4 regions of the Mesorhizobium sp. C395A genome follow, and region 1 is predicted to be linked to each of the others. Evidence: riboswitches for the same ligand, from Rfam matches in the RefSeq annotation. Region 1 holds a riboswitch; each other region holds the start of a gene.
What was found. A riboswitch is a leader RNA that binds a small molecule or an ion and turns the genes downstream of it on or off. The one in region 1 is predicted to bind cobalamin.
Positions count from the first base shown of each region.

Region 2: another riboswitch for cobalamin. It lies ahead of metE (5-methyltetrahydropteroyltriglutamate--homocysteine S-methyltransferase); the one in region 1 lies ahead of NLY37_RS25430 (aromatic ring-hydroxylating oxygenase subunit alpha).
Region 3: another riboswitch for cobalamin. It lies ahead of NLY37_RS12110 (CbtB domain-containing protein); the one in region 1 lies ahead of NLY37_RS25430 (aromatic ring-hydroxylating oxygenase subunit alpha).
Region 4: another riboswitch for cobalamin. It lies ahead of NLY37_RS12345 (DUF1636 family protein); the one in region 1 lies ahead of NLY37_RS25430 (aromatic ring-hydroxylating oxygenase subunit alpha).

Region 1 covers NZ_CP100473.1:5,207,619-5,211,959, forward strand. The annotation lists gene NLY37_RS25415 (DUF680 domain-containing protein) at 1-194, opposite strand, end outside; gene NLY37_RS25420 (DUF680 domain-containing protein) at 266-469, opposite strand; gene NLY37_RS25425 (DUF680 domain-containing protein) at 536-742, opposite strand; cobalamin riboswitch at 1,241-1,442, shown strand; gene NLY37_RS25430 (aromatic ring-hydroxylating oxygenase subunit alpha) at 1,560-2,807, shown strand; gene NLY37_RS25435 (FAD-binding oxidoreductase) at 2,845-3,945, shown strand; gene NLY37_RS25440 (PqqD family protein) at 4,107-4,341, shown strand, end outside.
Region 2 covers NZ_CP100473.1:5,880,919-5,885,259, forward strand. The annotation lists gene metE (5-methyltetrahydropteroyltriglutamate--homocysteine S-methyltransferase) at 1-2,247, opposite strand, end outside; cobalamin riboswitch at 2,339-2,538, opposite strand; gene NLY37_RS28480 (adenosine kinase) at 2,944-3,936, opposite strand; gene metK (methionine adenosyltransferase) at 4,045-4,341, opposite strand, start outside.
Region 3 covers NZ_CP100473.1:2,443,262-2,447,602, forward strand. The annotation lists gene cobO (cob(I)yrinic acid a,c-diamide adenosyltransferase) at 1-294, opposite strand, end outside; gene cobU (bifunctional adenosylcobinamide kinase/adenosylcobinamide-phosphate guanylyltransferase) at 296-808, opposite strand; gene NLY37_RS12105 (CbtA family protein) at 801-1,610, opposite strand; gene NLY37_RS12110 (CbtB domain-containing protein) at 1,626-1,805, opposite strand; cobalamin riboswitch at 1,842-2,037, opposite strand; gene NLY37_RS12115 (gamma-glutamylcyclotransferase) at 2,105-2,797, opposite strand; gene NLY37_RS12120 (aromatic ring-hydroxylating oxygenase subunit alpha) at 2,933-4,108, shown strand; gene NLY37_RS12125 (MFS transporter) at 4,116-4,341, opposite strand, start outside.
Region 4 covers NZ_CP100473.1:2,488,006-2,492,346, reverse strand. The annotation lists gene cobW (cobalamin biosynthesis protein CobW) at 1-360, opposite strand, end outside; gene NLY37_RS12345 (DUF1636 family protein) at 363-788, opposite strand; cobalamin riboswitch at 827-1,031, opposite strand; gene NLY37_RS12340 (DUF6348 family protein) at 1,090-1,782, opposite strand; gene NLY37_RS12335 (winged helix-turn-helix domain-containing protein) at 1,812-3,035, opposite strand; gene NLY37_RS12330 (NADH-quinone oxidoreductase subunit A) at 3,363-3,728, shown strand; gene NLY37_RS12325 (NuoB/complex I 20 kDa subunit family protein) at 3,719-4,300, shown strand; gene NLY37_RS12320 (NADH-quinone oxidoreductase subunit C) at 4,305-4,341, shown strand, end outside.

The DNA.
Region 1 (4,341 bases):
ACGAACTTCTGTTGGTCGTCCGACGAGTTCAGCAGCTTGTAGACCGCCGAGTTGGTGCCGGTCGACGAAGTGCGGGTGGTGTCGACGGCAGCGGCCGGCTGGTTGGCGCCATTGGAGCCATAATTGTCGCTGCCGGCAAAGGCAGCGCTCGAAACAGCCAGAACGGCTGCGGTGGCGAGAACGATCTTCTTCATTTTAGTCTCCTGAATTTTTCTGATGCTGCCAGCTGCAGCGGATAAGCCCGCCACGTGCTGGAAACCGGCTTTTAGCGGCCGAAAAGGTTACGGTCGGCACCGTGGGCAGGCGCCTGCTCGGCTGGAGTCGACTTCTCAACCGAAGCCGTATGGCCACTATCGGTCGACGTAATCGCAGGCTGGTTGGCGCCGTTCGAACCGTAGTTGTCGCTGCCGGCGAAAGCGCTGCCGGAGATGGCCAAAACGGCGGCGGCAGCAAGGATGATCTTTTTCATTTCAAATACTCCTGAATTTTTTGGGATCCCGAGAGCGACGGGTTAGCCGCCCTTCTTTGGTCGGGATCAGCGATTGCCGTAGAGGTCGCGGTCGGCGCCCTGAACGACAGGCTGCTTGTCAGCGTGCGCCGGCTTCTGAATGGAAGCCGTATACGAGCTGTCGACCGAGACGGCTGGCTGGTTCGCACCATTGGAACCGTAATTGTCGCTACCGGCGAAGGCGCTGCCGGTGATCGCCAAAACGGCTGCGGCAGTGAGGATGATCTTTTTCATTTTTAGTACTCCAGTTTGTCTGTCCGTCTAGCGGCGTGTCTTGGGAGGAATTCGCGTCGTTCGGACAGCCCCGATGTGGGAAAGCCATAGGCTGGTTTCCAATCACGAAGTTGTTCCGTGTGGACCACGGTCCTGCACCTTGAAATTGTGCTAGGAAGTTCCTCTATGGTCATTTATCGCATTGTTTTCAGTTGCTTATGTCGAACCGAGTGGTTCGCTCCGGTGTCGGTTTCCGGGCCGTCGTTCACACCGTCCTGCACGCATTGTCAACAGAAACGAACCGTTCGGTTCGATTAGAGATTGCTAATAGTAACTTTTCGATACCGTTGAGCCCTTTTTGCCCCCGATCGGAACTGGATCCGCAGCGATTCGAAACGGCGATGATAGCGCCGCAAGACAGGATCTCAGCCCTTCGGTGGTCGGCGGGGCGTATGCGCGCGTGTCGCGCCGCATGGATATGATGTCGCTTTCATGCCGACGTCGCGATCGCTGCCGTGATTAGATGATCGCATCTCAGGTGCCGCTTCGTGACGACGCAGCGGAGAATTGGGAAGCCGGTCAGAATCCGGCGCTGCCCCCGCAACGGTGGTGGAGTTGAAGTCGCAACGGGAGACCACTGGGCAAGAGCCTGGGAAGGTGTCGCGATGGTCCGCAAGGACAACTCCAGAGCCCGGAAACCAGCCCGAGATGCATAGACTCGACTGATCGCGGTGGGCGGTCAAGAGGTGGATAGTGCATGTCCGGCGCCGCGCCGGCCTGCGTCCGATCCTTCCTCCATCACCACCAAGTTCAGTCCTTAAACCACGAGGACAGAACTATGGATACGCGCAACGACATGCTGAGGCTCCTGAACGGCCGCAAGCAAGGCTTTTCGCTGGAACAGCCCTTCTACACCGACCCGGACTATTTCAAGCTCGACATGGAGCTTATCTGGTATCGCGACTGGCTGTTCATCGGCCATGATTGCGAACTGCCGAAGCCCGGCAGCTATATCACCGTGCAGATCGGCGATTATCCGGTGGTGCTGGTCCGCGACCAGAAGGGCAACATCAACGCCTTTCACAATTCCTGCCGCCATCGCGGCAGCCGTGTCTGCAACACTGAGAAGGGCATGGCGGCAAAGCTTGTCTGCCCCTATCACCAGTGGACCTACGAGCTTGACGGCCGGCTGCTGTTTGCCCGCCAGATGGCCGACGGTTTCGACAAGAGCCAGTTCGGCCTGAAGCCCGTCGCCTGCGAGAGCGTCGGCGGCTACATCTTCATCTGCCTGGCGAAAGAACCTGCCGACTTTGCGCCGATGCGCGCCATGATAGAGCCCTACCTCAAGCCGCACCGGCTGAATGAAGCCAAGGTCGCCTTCGAGAGCACCATCATCGAGAAGGGCAACTGGAAGCTGGTCTGGGAAAACAACCGCGAATGCTATCACTGCGCCGGCAATCATCCAGAGCTGTGCAAGACATTCCCCGAAGCGCCGACGGTGACCGGCGTGCAGGGCGCCGACAGCGATCCGGAGATGCTGGCGCACTGGGCGAAATGCGAGGCGGCGGGCCTGCCGAGCAAGTTCCGCATCGATCCGGCCGGGCAATACCGCGCCACCCGCGCGCCGCTGCTGCGCGATGCCGTCAGCTACACGATGTCGGGAAAGCGCGCGGTGACGAAGAACCTGTCCGACACTGTTGCCGCCGACCGCATCGGCACCTTGATGCACTACCACTATCCGACGACCTGGAACCACATACTGATCGACCATGCGGTCACCTTCCGGGTGCTGCCGATCAGCGCCACCGAAACCGCGGTGACGACCAAGTGGCTGGTGCACAAGGATGCGGTCGAGGGGGTCGACTACAACCTTGAGGAGCTCACCCATGTCTGGACCGAGACCAACGACCAGGACCGCCGCATCGTCGAGGAAAACGCCTTCGGCATCCTGTCTCCGGCCTATGAGCCCGGCCCCTATTCGGAGCTGCACGAGGGCGGCGTGATCCAGTTCGTCGAATGGTACGCGGCCTTCATCGGCCCGCGCCTTGCCGAAGGCGGCCGGCCGGCGCTGCGCAGCGTCGCGTGAGCTGGAGCAGGCGAAGAGGGACCAGAGGATGAATGCGATGACGGATCTTGGGCTCTATCGCCATCTTGACCAGATGGCGCCGTGGAACGATAGGCTGCAGGTGCTGGAAGTGATCGGCGTCAGCGACGAGGCGCCCGACGTCAAGACCTTCACCTTCCGCTCCGACAACCAGACCTGGTTCCGCTACAAGCCGGGCCAGTTCCTGACGCTGGAACTGCCGACACCGGACGGGCCGCTGATGCGCACCTACACGCTGTCGTCGTCGCCATCGCGGCCGTTTTCGATCGCGGTGACGATCAAGGCGCAGGCCGGCAGCATCGGCACGCGCTGGATGTTCGACCATCTGGTGCCCGGTTCGCATGTCAAGGCCTACGGACCGGCCGGCGACTTCTCGTTGCACAGCCACCCGGCGGCCAAATACCTGTTCATTTCCGCCGGCTCCGGCGTGACGCCGATGATGTCGATGCTGCGCTGGCTGAACGACTGCGCGCCATGGACCGATGTCGGTTTCGTCAACTGCGCGCGGCGTGCCGAAGAGATCATCTTCCGCAAGGAACTCGAACTGCTCGGCGGCCATATGCCCGGCCTGTCGCTCGGCTTCATGATCGAGGAACGTTCCAGCCGCGAAGGCTGGTACGGCCATATGGGCCGCATCGATGCGATCCGGCTGCCCTTGCTGGCTCCGGACTTCCGCGAGCGCGAAATCTTCTGCTGCGGCCCCGATCCGTTCATGCGCGCCGTGCGCGGCATGCTGGATGCCGCCGGCTTCGACATGACGAAATACCATCAGGAGAGCTTTGCCGCGCCTGTGGTGGAGGAAATTCCGGCGCCGTTTGCCTCCCCGGTCGAGGACGGCATCGCTGCACCTGTCGAAGCCGTGACGCCGATCCGCTTCTCGCTTTCGGAGGTCGACGCCGGCTGCGTCGCCGGCCAGACCGTGCTGCAGACCGCGCGCAGCTCGGGCGTGCGGATTCCCGCCGCCTGCGAGTTCGGCCTGTGCGGCACCTGCAAGGTGAAGAAGGTCTCCGGCGAAGTCGAGATGAGCCACAATGGCGGCATCCTCGACCACGAGATCGATGACGGTTTTATCCTTGCCTGCTGCTCGAAACCATTGTCGGCGCTCGAAATCGAGGCTTGAGCCGGTCGACTTCGCCGCAACGGTCGCCGACGCAGGCGTTGTATTCGCGGGTCTTTGTCTTGCCAACCAACGGCCAAGTGATTTAGACGCACTTAGGAAGGGCTTGGCAGACCGTGAAGCCGGCGCATCCCTTCAGGGCGCATGGGACGGGGGACACAGCGATGCAACAGCGGGTCTACGCGGTCGCAAGCAAGGACATCGTTTTCGAATCATTCGATGGCGAAGCCGTCGTTCTCGATCTTTCGAACGGCAAGTATTTCGGCTTTTCCGATTCCGGCAGCCGGGTCTGGCAGGCTTTGTCGTCCGGCGTCGCCACTGAAGCGCTGGTCGGAGCTGCCGCGGGCGCCGCAAAAATAAGCCTGGCCGACCTCGAAAGCTTCGTTGCCCGACTGCTCG
Region 2 (4,341 bases), 670 kb from region 1:
TACCCACAGTTGGCCGTCGGACAGTCGCTCGCGGGCAAGCATGATTAGGTCCGAAATCTCGCAGACCTCCGGCACACGTGGTGAGTGAATGTCATAGACGCCGGGACCGATCTCGTTCGGATATTTGGAGCTCGTGAAGGCGTCCAGCAGTTCCATCTTGGAGCGCGACGTCTCAATCGAAATGACATCCGCATCCATTCCAGCGATCGCGTCGATGATCTCGTTGAACTCCGAATAGCACATGTGGGTATGGAGTCGAGTCGCGTCCTTTACACCCGTTGAAGCGATCCGGAAGCATTCGACAGCCCAGTCGAGATAGGCTTTCCAGTCAGATTGGCGCAGTGGCAATCCTTCGCGAAACGCGGCCTCATCGATCTGGATCATCCTTGCGCCGGACCTTTCGAGATCCGTCACTTCGTCGCGGATGGCGAGCGCGATCTGGCGGCAGGCTTCGGAGCGGGGTACGTCGTCTCGAACAAAGGACCAGTTGAGAATGGTCACTGGGCCTGTGAGCATTCCCTTCACAGGCTTTTCCGTAAGCGACTGGGCGAATTGCCACCAGCGCACCGTCATCGGATTGCGCCTCGATACGTCCCCGAAGATGATGGGGGGACGCACGTAGCGCGACCCATAGCTTTGCACCCAGGCATGCTGAGTGAAGGCGAAGCCGGACAGCTGCTCGCCGAAATGCTGTACCATATCGTTTCGTTCGAACTCACCGTGCACCAGCACGTCCAGCCCGATCTCTTCCTGCCAACGAATTGCTGACTCGATCTCCTTCTTCAGGAAAATCTCGTAGTCGACATAACTGAGCTGGCCCTTCGCATGAGCGGACCGCGCGCGGCGTACCTGCGGCGTCTGCGGGAAGGACCCGATTGTCGTCGTCGGGAACGGCGGCAGCCCGAGCGTGCCGGCCTGGACTCTGGAGCGCTCGCCAAAAGCGCTCTCTCGTCGTTTCATGCTATGGTCAATGCTGGCGATCCGCCCCTCAACAAGCGGGTCATGGATCTTCGTGGACGTCAAGCGAGTGGCGGCAGCCTCGGCAGAAGCTTTCAACGCGGCTGCCACCGCATCCCTGCCTTTGGAAAGGGCCCGGGCCAGCAAGACCAGCTCGTCGGTCTTCTGGGCCGCGAAGGCGAGCCACGACCTGATGTCGGCCTCGAGTTCCGTCTCCATGCGCAGGTCAATCGGCACATGCAGCATCGAGCAAGAAGGCGCGATTTCGACGCGGTCCAAGGGCCAGCCGGCGACGATCGGTTTGATGCGGTCGAGAATGGCGGGCAGGTTCGCACGCCAGACGTTGCGGCCATCGATCAAGCCGAGCGAGAGCACCAGATCCTTCGGAGCGAGCCGACCCACCGTTTCCAGCTGCTCGGGAGCGCGCACGAGATCAATATGCAGGCCGGCCAGGGGCAGAGAAACCGCGGTTTCGAGATTGTCTCCCAGCGACCCGAAATACGTAGCCAGCATGATCTTCAGCTCGGGCGCGGCTTTCGACAGCTGGCCATAGGCGAATTCGAACGCAGCTCGTTCGTTCGGGTTCAGATCGAGGACAAGCGCTGGCTCATCGATCTGCACCCAGTCGGCTCCCGACAGCTTCAGCCTCTGCAGGACTTGCTCGTAAACGGGCAGCAGCCGCGGTAGGAGCGCGATGGGACCGAACCCTTCGGCACGCGATTTCGCCAGCTTGAGGAAGGTGATGGGTCCAAGGATGACTGGGCGTGTGTGAATGCCGAGAGCTTTAGCCTCGAGGAAGTAATCGACCGGCTTCGATGACGAGAGGGCGAACGTCTGATCATCATCGAGTTCCGGCACAATGTAGTGGTAGTTGGTGTCAAACCACTTGGTCATTTCCATCGCGGTTACACCAGGTCCATGAGCCTCCTCCTGGTGACCAGCGTGTCCACAATCCTCCGTCTGACCCTGGTTGCCGCGCGCCATTGCGAAGTAGATGTCAAGTGGGACCTCGCCGCTATTCCAGCCGTACCGGGATGGAATGGCCCCGACCATGGCTGCGGTGTCGAGCACATGGTCGTAAAGCGAGAAGTCGTTCGACGGGATTTTCGACACGCCGCGATCGCGCTGCTCTTCCCAGCTAGCGGCTCGGAGCGCCTTCGACGTCGCAAGAAGGTCGCCAGCGGACGATGTTCCGGACCAGTAGCTTTCGAGGGCGAATTTCAGTTCTCGCCGACGACCGAAGCGCGGCACGCCGAGCGTTGCTACAGGAATTTGCTGAGAGACAGTCATGTCATACCCCGATGGTTGGGGGCGTCGGTGACAAGGAAGGCGCTAGCAGGCCGGCACGCCGGTTGCAGCGGCCACCGAGACACCCCGCCCGTGGACGTAATTCGCCGTGGCAGGTCTCTGGCTCGCGGGGTCATAGCCTCTACCCGTCTTCCCGAGGGTATTCGCCTCAGTGACATGAGTGGATTGGCTCGCCGCTAACAGTTGCGGGGGCAGCGCCGGCATCGCACCGGCTTCCCTCTTAGCTCCGCTGCGGCAGCACCGTACGCGAGAACCACAACAGCAGACAATCACAGCAACCCGCTCTTTGTCAATGACGCATAATGAAATGTTTATGTCGTTATATGGTCGCGTTTTACGCCTTTGTCTAGCATTGTGAAATATTCAGTCTGCTGCCCGCATTCGGCATCGTGGGACGTGATCGCAAGTCAAGTCCGACGGACGCCGCGAGTTCTCCGTTACCTCAGGAACCTTACTGGCCTTCCCCAAGCTGAGCTTCTGGAAAATGCTGGTGACGATCTGGATGACGGTGAATGCCGTCATGGCAAGCACGCCTTGCACCGCTCCTCCAGCGAGCTTCACGGCAGCAGCATGGGTCAGTTCTCCGAAGCGAATGGCTGTCGCTATCAGCGAGCTTTGACACAGTTCCGCCACTGCGGTCATCGCGTCAGTAGGGCGGGTGGTTAGTTGCCCGCGCATCTACAGCAACCCAGCCCCTTCCGCCTCGCGGCGCAAATTCTGCCTTGGCCTTGGGCCGATCTGCTGGATCACCAGGCCGGCCGCCAGCGAGCCAAGGTCGCCGCAGGTCTTGAGGTTGCGGCCCTGCGTGTAGCCATGCAGGAAACCGGCGGCGTAGAGGTCGCCGGCGCCGGTGGTGTCGACCAACTCCTTGATGGCGGTCGCCTCGATGACCACGGTCTCGTCGCCGCGCACGATCACCGAGCCTTTTTCGGAACGGGTGACGGCGGCAATCTTGCAGTCCTTGCGGATCTGAGCCAGCGCCTCGTCGAAGGATTTTGTCTGGTAGAGCGACTTGATCTCGTGGCTGTTGGCAAAGACGATGTCGACAGTGCCCGAGCGCATCAGCTCGAGGAACTCGTCGCGGTAGCGGTCGACGCAGAACGAATCAGACAACGTCATCGACACTTCGCGTCCGGCCTCGTGTGCGAGCTTCGCCGTCTGCCGGATCGCCTCCTTGGCGCGCGGCGGATCCCACAGATAGCCCTCGAAATAGCTAACCTTGGCGCCGGATGCCTTGTCGGCCTCGACATCGTCAGGGCCAAGCTCGACGCAGGCGCCGAGATAGGTGTTCATCGAGCGCTCGCCGTCGGGCGTGACGAAGATCATAGAGCGCGCCGTCGGCGGCTGGCCCTTGAGCGGCCTGGTGTCGAAGGCGACACCCTGTGCATGGATATCGTGCGCATAGATTTCGCCCAGCGCATCGTTGGAGACCTTGCCGAAGAAGGCGGCGCGTCCGCCGAAGCTGGCTACGCCGGCCGCCGTGTTGCCGGCACTGCCGCCGGAGGCCTCGATCGCCGGGCCCATGCGGCTGTAGAGCAGTTCGGCGCGGCGCGTGTCGATCAGGTTCATCGCGCCCTTGATGATGCCGTTGATCTCGAGGAATGCCTCGTCGCACTGGGCGATGATGTCGACAATGGCATTGCCGATGCAAAGCACGTCATAATCCGGCATCAATGTCTCCGCCAAAAAACCCGAGCCGGCTTCTCGCCACGCCTGCCAGGCGCGGGTCTGCCCGGTGGAAATGGGCTTTCCGCTTGCCAATCCGTTCGCCGGCGGCTCTCACGGGGCGGCGAGTCCTGCCTCGCGACGCAATTCGTCCGCCCTGTCTGTCTTCTCCCAGGTGAAATCAGGCTCTTCACGGCCGAAATGGCCATAGGTCGCTGTATTGCGATATATAGGGCGTAAGAGATCAAGCATCTTGATAATGCCTTTCGGTCTGAGATCGAACAACTCAAGAATGAGGCGCTCGATCCTGCTTTCCTCAACCCTGGCTGTCCCGAACGTGTTGACCATGACGGAAACCGGACTGGCCACGCCGATTGCGTAAGCAAGCTGCACCTCGCACACGTCCGCAAG
Region 3 (4,341 bases), 2.8 Mb from region 1:
ACCCTCGCCCATCGTGTGCCAGACGACGCGGCCGCCAAACGCCGCGAAGGCATCCTTTTCGCCGGTGTGCCATTTGCCCTTGATGAACTGGACGATTCCGACGCGCTTGCCATAGCCGAGCATGCGTAGCGCCAGCCCGAAGGCAGCCGTGGTCTTGCCCTTGCCGGGTCCGGTGTTGACGATCAGCAGCCCCTTCTCGACCGTCTTTTCCGCGACCTCGGCGTCCTGCACCGCCTTGCGCTTGGCCATCTTGGCGCGATGGCGCTCTTCATCTTTTGCGTCGATATCGGTCATCTCATTTCACCTTGAGCGGCAGCCCCGCCACCATCAGAAGCACCATATCAGCTACCACCGCGATCTGCTGGTTGAGCCTGCCGGCGGCATCGCGGAACCGGCGTGCCAGCGCATTGTCGGGCACAATGCCTTGTCCGACTTCGTTCGAGACCACGAACCACGGCCCGCGCGGCCGCGAAAGCACATCGGCCAGCCGCCGGCACTCCCGCTCTAGATCATGATCGGCCAGCATATGATTGGTCAGCCAAAGCGTCAGGCAGTCGACAAGCACCGGCTGGTTGTCCGGCAATGCCTCGAGCGCACCTGCAAGATCAAGCGGGGCATCGATGGTCGCCCATCCCTCGCCGCGGCGCGAGCGGTGTTGCGCGATGCGCTCGCGCATTTCGCCGTCATAGGCTTGCGCGGTGGCAATATAGGCCCTTGGCGGCGGCAACGCCGTCGCCAAAGTTTCGGCATGCGCGCTCTTGCCGGAGCGCGCACCGCCGATGATGAAGGTCAAACTGCGATCAGGCAAAGCTGTCGCGCAGGCTGGTCGCGGTGCCGGTGAAGCGCGAGTGCACTATGCCGACAACTGCGCCGAGCACCAGCCAGAACACCAGATTGGTCAGCGTCACCGCCACCACGAACTGATGATGCAGGCCCTCCGGGATCGGCGTTACGAAACTGTCAGGCTGCGGCGCGCCGACAATATGCGGGGCGACGATCAGGACGACGGCGAGCACGGTCAGGGGCGCCGACGTGCGGAAGGTGATAAGGGCAAGGCCGATCGCGGTTGCCATCACCGTTGCCCACCACCAGATCTGGCGCTGTATGAGATCGGCCGCCGGCATTGCCGGCAGTTCCGGCGGCAGGCCGAGTCCCGGCGCCAGCGTGAACACGGCAAAGCCCGCCAGGCCCCAGAACACGCCCTGGCGCCAGCTGCCGATGCCGCCGGCGAACTCGGAAACCGCCACCAGGACCAGCGCGAAGCCGATGCCGGTGACGATATTGGCGACGACACTGAAGGCGAAACGCTCGAAGCCGTCGGCCGGCGCCCAGCCTTCGTCCTCCGCCGGCGCGGCTGCTTCAGCCGTTGCGGGTGCTGCGCTGCTCACGGCATTTTCCGCCGGCGCGGCGGTGCTCATGGCATTGGTGTCCGTAGCGTTGGCGGCGGGCGCCGCGGCATGCTGATGCTCGTGGCCGCCACCAGCCTTTTCGTAGACCTCCGCCTTGAGGATCAGCGGCACGGTGGCGTAGGCCTGCATGCAGGCGAGAGCGACACCGGCCACGAGCCCTGCGATCGCCGCGATGAACACGACGTTGCGAAACAGGTTCATGATGTCAGATCCTCGTCAGTGGCAGGGAAACGCCATCGAATGGCGATAGTCATGCGCCGCATTGTGGACCGCATCGATATGCGAGAAACCGACAACGCCGACGACGAAAATGCCCAGAAACGCGCTAAGCACGAGCTGCATGAAGCGCGACTGCGAGGAGACGGAAGCGCCGAGGGAGACGGAAGCGGTATTCATATCTTGTCCTTTCGCCCTCCACCCGAGGGCATCGAAGTCAGTTCCCTGTCGCCGGCAGGTCTCCTGGCTCGCGGATCAGCGCCCTTCCCCACCTTCCCGAGGAAAAAATCCTCAGTGGCTTGGAGAGGACTACCGCACACAGTTGCGGGGGCAGCCACGGCATTGGGCAACAAGTCAGCCCTCACCGCATTCCCTCTTGGTCCCTAACGGAACCGACGACATGCATGACTATAGGCTGAAACGGCCGCATCCGGCAAACCAAATTCCGCCGGCCAACAGCGCGAATGCGCCATGCGGCGTTACGGGTTCAACGCGGTGATCCGCTCGGCAACCAGCCGCTGCAGCCGCCACAGATGGCGATCGTGAATGCCGCGCTCTTCAAGGTTTTTCACCGTGTTGTAGAGATAGTCGGCGCCCGACCCCCAGTGCCCGCAGGACGTTGCCAGCCTTTCGACGACCTTGCCCTCGTCGAGCGGTCCTGAATAGGTCAGGCCGTTGCGGTTGATGACGAAGGCCAATGCCCTGAGCGGTCCGGCCTCGCTTGCAAGCTTGAGCATGCGCGGCCGGTAGCTTGTCGGCTTCAGCGTGACTTCGCGCCGGAAAAGCCGGCCCAACTGCTCGCGCCGGTTATTGTCGGTCAGCCGAAAGGCGACGCCCTTGCATTGTCCGCCACGGTCCAGCGCCATCATCAGGCCGGGGCTGTCCTTGGTGCCGCGCCAGCGCGTCATGTTCATGCAAAAGGACCGATGCCAGCCGCGCGCCAGCGCAACGCGGTCCTCGACATAATCTATTTCCGGTTTCCAGATCAGCGATCCATAGCCGAACAGCCATAGCGGTTCGCTGTCCGGGAGTTCGACCTGCAATTCATCCAGCAGCGCGTCATAGTCGGCTTCATCGAGATGCATCGCGTCCGGATCCGGCCCGGGGTCCCTGATCTCGCGCCAGCAGCGCGCGACCAGCTCCGGCGTAAGCGACATCTGTCGTGCGGCCACTTCCGAATCCCCCCAATTTCCGAATGTCCCGTGTCCACGACATGATTATGCGCCGCGCCTGCAACCGGCAATGCGGCACTCTGATTGACAAACGATTTGCCGGGGTGTCGGCTGACGCTTCATAGGAAGCCAGCCATGCATCCCAGCCCGAGCGAGCGCGACCCCTATAACGGCCTGAGCCGGGCCGAACCGACGCTACCGTCGTCGGCCTATTGGGATAGCGAGGCTTACCAGCGCGATCTCGACGCCATCTGGCACAAAAGCTGGCTGCTCGTCTGCCGCGAGGCCGACCTCGCCCAGCCGCTGGCGTTCAGGACATTCCGCGTCGGCACGCAGGAAATCGTCATTCTGCGGGACGAGACCGGCGAACTGCGCGCCTTCCACAACACTTGCCGGCATCGCGGCTCGCAGCTTTGCCAGAAAAGCGAGGGCCGGCTGAAAGCGCGGCTCATCACGTGCCCCTACCACGCCTGGTCCTACTCGCTGCGCGGCGATCTCGTGCGCGTTCCCTCGAAATCGCTGCCAGATGGTTTCGACAAGGCAGATCATCCGCTCTACCGGGTGGCGCTGTCGGTGTGGCGCGGCTTTGTCTTTGTGAACCTTCAGCAGGCTGCGGCCGGCTCCGCCGGGACCTCCTTCGATCCCGCATCCGGCGACCTCGCCAACTGGCCGCTGGAAACGCTGGTATCAGGCCATGTCCTGCGCAAGGTGATGAACTGCAACTGGAAGATCTTCTGGGAAAACTTCAACGAGTGCCTGCATTGCCCGGGCGTCCACAAGGACCTGTCTCGGCTGGTGCCGATATACGGCCGCGGCCTGATGAGCCGGCACGACGACCCCGACTGGGTCCGCCATGCCGACAATGACGCGCCGGAGTTTTCGGGTGGCCTGCGCCCCGGCGCCGAGACCTGGTCGCGCGACGGACATGCCCATGGCCCGGTCTTACCGGGCCTGACGCCAGCCGAGCGTGCGGCCGGACAGACCTATGCCACCAGCCTGCCCTCGATGTTCATCGTCGGCCATGTCGATTATGTCAGAACGGTGCGACTGATGCCGCTCGGTCCCGAACAGACCGAACTCACCGCCGAATGGCTGTTCGCGCCCGAGGCGCTGGCTGAGACGGACATCGACAATGTCGTCGCCTTCGGCACCCAGGTGCTGGAGGAGGATGCCGCGATCTGCGAGATCAATCAGAAAGGCCTGCGCTCGATGCGCCACCAGGCCGGCGTGCTAATGCCGGAGGAGTACGATCTGCACCGCTTCCACAACTGGGTGCGCGAGCGGCATGCAGCGCTTGAGGCAACCGCCTGATCGGCGACTAAAGCGACTTCGGCAGATAGCGCCAGGAGATAAAGCCGCAAACCGCGGCCAGAATGCCCAGCGTCACGAACACCGAGCCGAGGCCGAAAAACGCCAGCACCACCGAATAGACCAGCGGCGGCGTCAGCTCGGAAAAGTCGAGATAGGTGCGGTAGACCGCGGCCATCTGCGCCCGCTCATAGGACCGCACCGAGCGCATGAAGGCGGTCGAGCCCAGTGCATCG
Region 4 (4,341 bases), 2.7 Mb from region 1:
CTGGACCAGCGGCTTGGGCAGAGCCAGGCCCGAGGTCTCGATCAGGATGTGGTCAACCTTAGGTGTCAGCGCGAGGATCTTGTCGAGGGCGGGCACGAAATCGTCGGCGACCGTGCAGCAGATGCAGCCATTGGCCAGTTCGAGGATGTTTTCCTCGGGGCAGGTGTCGATGCCGCAGCCTTTCAGGATTTCCCCGTCGATGCCGATGTCGCCGAACTCGTTGACGATGATGGCGATGCGCTTGCCGCCGGCATTTTCCAGGAGATGGCGGACCAGCGTCGTCTTGCCGGCGCCGAGGAAGCCTGTAACGACAGTGCAGGGAACACGGGAGAGGTTGGCGGCCGGGTTTGAAGCGTTCATCGTCAGTCCTTCAGCATGTCGAGGGGTGGGATGCGGGCAACGAGGCCGCGCTTGAGGCTATCGGGCCGGCCGCGCCACGGGATGAGGCCGTCGGCCGAAGTCGCGAAGAGCTTTGCGCCGGTAACGAGGTCGGCGCCGCTGGTTGCGGTCAGATCGCCGAAGACATAGCTCCAGCAGCCATCGCGCAGGATCGCGGCGCTGAGGCGGCGCTTGCAATTGCCGAGACATTCGGCGGTGCGGACCCGGATATCGCCGGCAGCGGCGCGGCGTGTGTCCTCAGCCAGCAATTCGCCGGCGCGCGGATGGGCGTCGGAACCGGTCTCATCGCGGCAGGAGGCGCAGACGATGACGGTCACGCCGGTCAGGGCGTCGTTGTCGCCGGACGCAATGTCCGCTGTGCCAGCCGAAAAACTGCTGTTCTGGTCCAAAAACCGTGCTCCTTGCCCGGAAACCCGCCAGGCGATCGGATACTTTGTCTCAGACGGCAGGTCTCCTGGCTCGCGGGTCGTCGCCTTGGTTAGCCGCCTTCCCGGTGTTACCCAGTGGCTTTCGGCCTTGGCTCGTCGCTTACAGTTGCGGGGACAGCCGCGGATTTGGGACCGAAATCCCGCACCGCATTCCCTCTTGGCCCTTGCCGTTGCGGGCAGGGGACCGTCTGCAGCGGATTTAGGCTTTTGCGGGCGGCGGTGTCAACGCACGGCTACGACATGGCGATGTCGGCAGGGGCTGTCATGTCCCGGCTTCCGGCAGTGCCAGGATGACCTGTCGGATAGCTTGATAGCCATCGCTATAGTCCCAGTCATGGCCGACAGCCAGATTCTGTCCCTCATGCCAAACCGCGTTGTCCAGAAGGACTTCGGCACTAATCAGCGTGCCCTTCAAGCCTGCCAGAAAGGTCCGGACAAAATGGCTTCCGGGGGGTACCGAAGCTGTGAATAGCTTTTCCAGCTTGGCATAGAATGCTGGATAGCCTGGTGTCAGCGAGCATAGCTCGGTTGTGGCCTGGGAAATGACCGGGCCGCTATAGATTTTCCAGCGGGCATCTTTTCGCCAGATCTTCCAACTGGCGCTGCTTCGCTGCCAAAGCTCTATTTCGGCCTGCATGGTCTCGCAGACGTGATCGGCCAGTCCCTCAATGGCCACATGGAAAACACCACGGAGAAACTTTTCAAACGCCTGGTTCAGTTCCTGTTCGCGCGTGTCGCCGAAGCCAGCAAAGGATTCAATGACCGGCTGAACATCAAGCAGCGGAGAAAAAATGTAGATTTCCAGGACCAGCCGGTCAGAACTCGTCTCGAACACCTCAGCCTCAAACCGAAGCTGCTTCGATTGGAGCATGACGTCCCTATCTCTGCGGACTGCATCTATTCCATGCGCAATGAGGGCGCCATGGATCATGTCGAGCACTTTGTCCGATGCCATTGCACAACCTACGAGGCTTATTGAGGCCTCTATGACAGACGCTGCAAGGGTTGGCCATCTCTCTCGCTAGCCAATGCCGGCCCCAGATTGCCGGCCGGCGTCACTTCGATGCGCTCAAGGCCAAGCCAGCCCTGCATCTCCTTTAGTTCCTCGAAAAGCTGTGCGGTGGTCTCAGGCGGTGCGCCTGCTTCGGCATAGGCGGCGTGGACGCGTAAGACACTCGCAGGCCGGTCGGCCTTGAGGTCGACGCGGGCGACGATCTTGTCGCCGAGCAAGAAAGGCAGCACGTAATAGCCATATTGCCGCTTGTCGGCCGGGGTGTAGATCTCGATGCGGTAGCGGAAATCGAAGAGACGCTCGGTGCGCGCGCGCTCGAAGACCACCGGATCGAAGGGGGCCAGCAAGGCGCGGGCCTCGATCTTTCGCGGCAGGCGGGCGTCCCTATAGAGGTAAGCCGGCTTGTCCCAACCTTCGACGTTTACCGGCAGCAACTCGCCCATCTCGACCAGTTCCTCCAACCGGCCCTTCATGTCGGCCGGCGACAAGCGGAAATAATCGCGCAGGTCACCCGACGTCGCGATGCCGTGGGCGCGGGCGGAAATGCGCAGCAATTCGCGGTGCGCGTCCTCGGCCGCCGGCACCGGCAGATCGAGGATCGCCTGCGGCAGCACGCGCTCGGGCAGGTCGTAGAAACGCTCGAAGCCACGGCGGTGCGCCGTGGTGATGCGTCCGGCCCAGAACAGCCATTCGAAGGCGTGCTTGGCGTGGCTCCAGCCCCACCAGCCGCCCGAACCTTTCTGGCCTTCCAGTGCCGAAGCGGCAATCGGGCCGCGCTCGGCGACCGCGCGGTAGATCTCTTCGATATAGGCGGCGTGCTCGCGGCCCCATTTGGCGAGGCCGAGATACATTTCGTCGCCTTGCTCGGCCCGCTGCATGCGCCAGCGCATCAGCGGGTAGGTCTCGACCGGCAGGAACGAGGCCTCATGCGCCCAGTATTCGAACACCGTGCGTTTGCGGGTGATGGCCGCATTGTCGAGCAAAGCCAGCGGGTAGGGGCCAAGCCGCGAATAGAGCGGCATATAGTGGGCGCGCACCACCGCGCTGACGGAATCGATCTGCAGCAAGCCGGTGCGCGACAGCACGCGGGCGAGGTGGCGGCGATCGGGCGTGCCGACCGGGCGGGGATCGAGAAATCCTTGCGCGGCGAGCGCGATGCGCCTGGCCGCGGGGAGTGAGATTTTGTCCTTCGTCAAAGTGTCTTGCCTCGAACCATTTTCCCGACTTTAGCCGGCGATTCCGGTCATGCTAGCAGGCAAATGGCGGGAGATGTGTCAGGAGACAAAAGTGGAGTGAAAGATGAAGGAAATCAAACAGGAGGAGATCGGACCAGTTTTTCCCGGCCTGCCGTCCAGCACTGTCTTTTGAACAAGGTTTGACTTGCTTCGCTGAAAGCCGTGCGCTAACCCTCGCCGCGTTGCAGCAAAGGCACCTAAAACGGTTCAGCGGTTAAACTGTCACGCTTCCGCATTAGGGTTGGTTGCTGTAATCAAAGTGGATTGGCCGCCAACGGAAAGCCGAGCATGAACGTACTCCTCAGTTCATACCTGCCCATCGTCCTCTTCATCGCCGTGGCCGCGGTTGTAGGCCTGGCGCTTATCATCGCGCCGTTCCTGGTGGCTTATCGCAATCCCGATCCGGAGAAGCTTTCCGCCTACGAGTGCGGGTTCAACTCGTTCGACGATGCCCGGATGAAATTCGACATCCGCTTCTACCTGGTGTCGATCCTGTTCATCATCTTCGATCTGGAAGTGGCCTTCCTGTTTCCGTGGGCGGTGTCGTTCTCGAAGATCGGCATGCTCGGTTTCTGGTCGATGATGGTGTTTTTGGCGGTGCTGACCATCGGCTTTGCCTATGAGTGGAAAAAAGGAGCGCTGGAATGGGATTGAACGACAGTTCCGGAACGCTCGTCGCGCCGAAGCCCAAAGGCCTGATCGACCCCAATACCGGACGTCCGGTCGGTTCCGACGATCCGTTCTTCCTCGAGATCAACAATGAACTGGCCGACAAGGGTTTTCTGGTCACCTCGACCGAGGCGCTGATCACCTGGGCACGCAGCGGCTCGCTGATGTTCATGACCTTCGGTCTCGCCTGCTGTGCCGTCGAGATGATCCACACCTCGATGCCGCGCTATGATTCGGAGCGGTTTGGCGTGGCTCCTCGCGCGTCGCCGCGCCAGTCGGACATAATGATCGTGGCGGGAACGCTGACCAACAAGATGGCCCCCGCTTTGCGCAAGGTCTACGACCAGATGCCGGAGCCGCGCTACGTCATCTCGATGGGCTCCTGCGCCAATGGCGGCGGCTATTATCACTATTCCTATTCGGTGGTGCGCGGCTGCGACCGCATCGTGCCGGTCGACATCTATGTGCCCGGCTGCCCGCCGAGCGCCGAAGCGCTGCTCTACGGCATTCTTCTCCTGCAGAAGAAGATCCGCCGCACCGGCACGATCGAACGGTAGACCCATGGCCGCATCCCTGAGCGAACTGTCGACCTATCTTG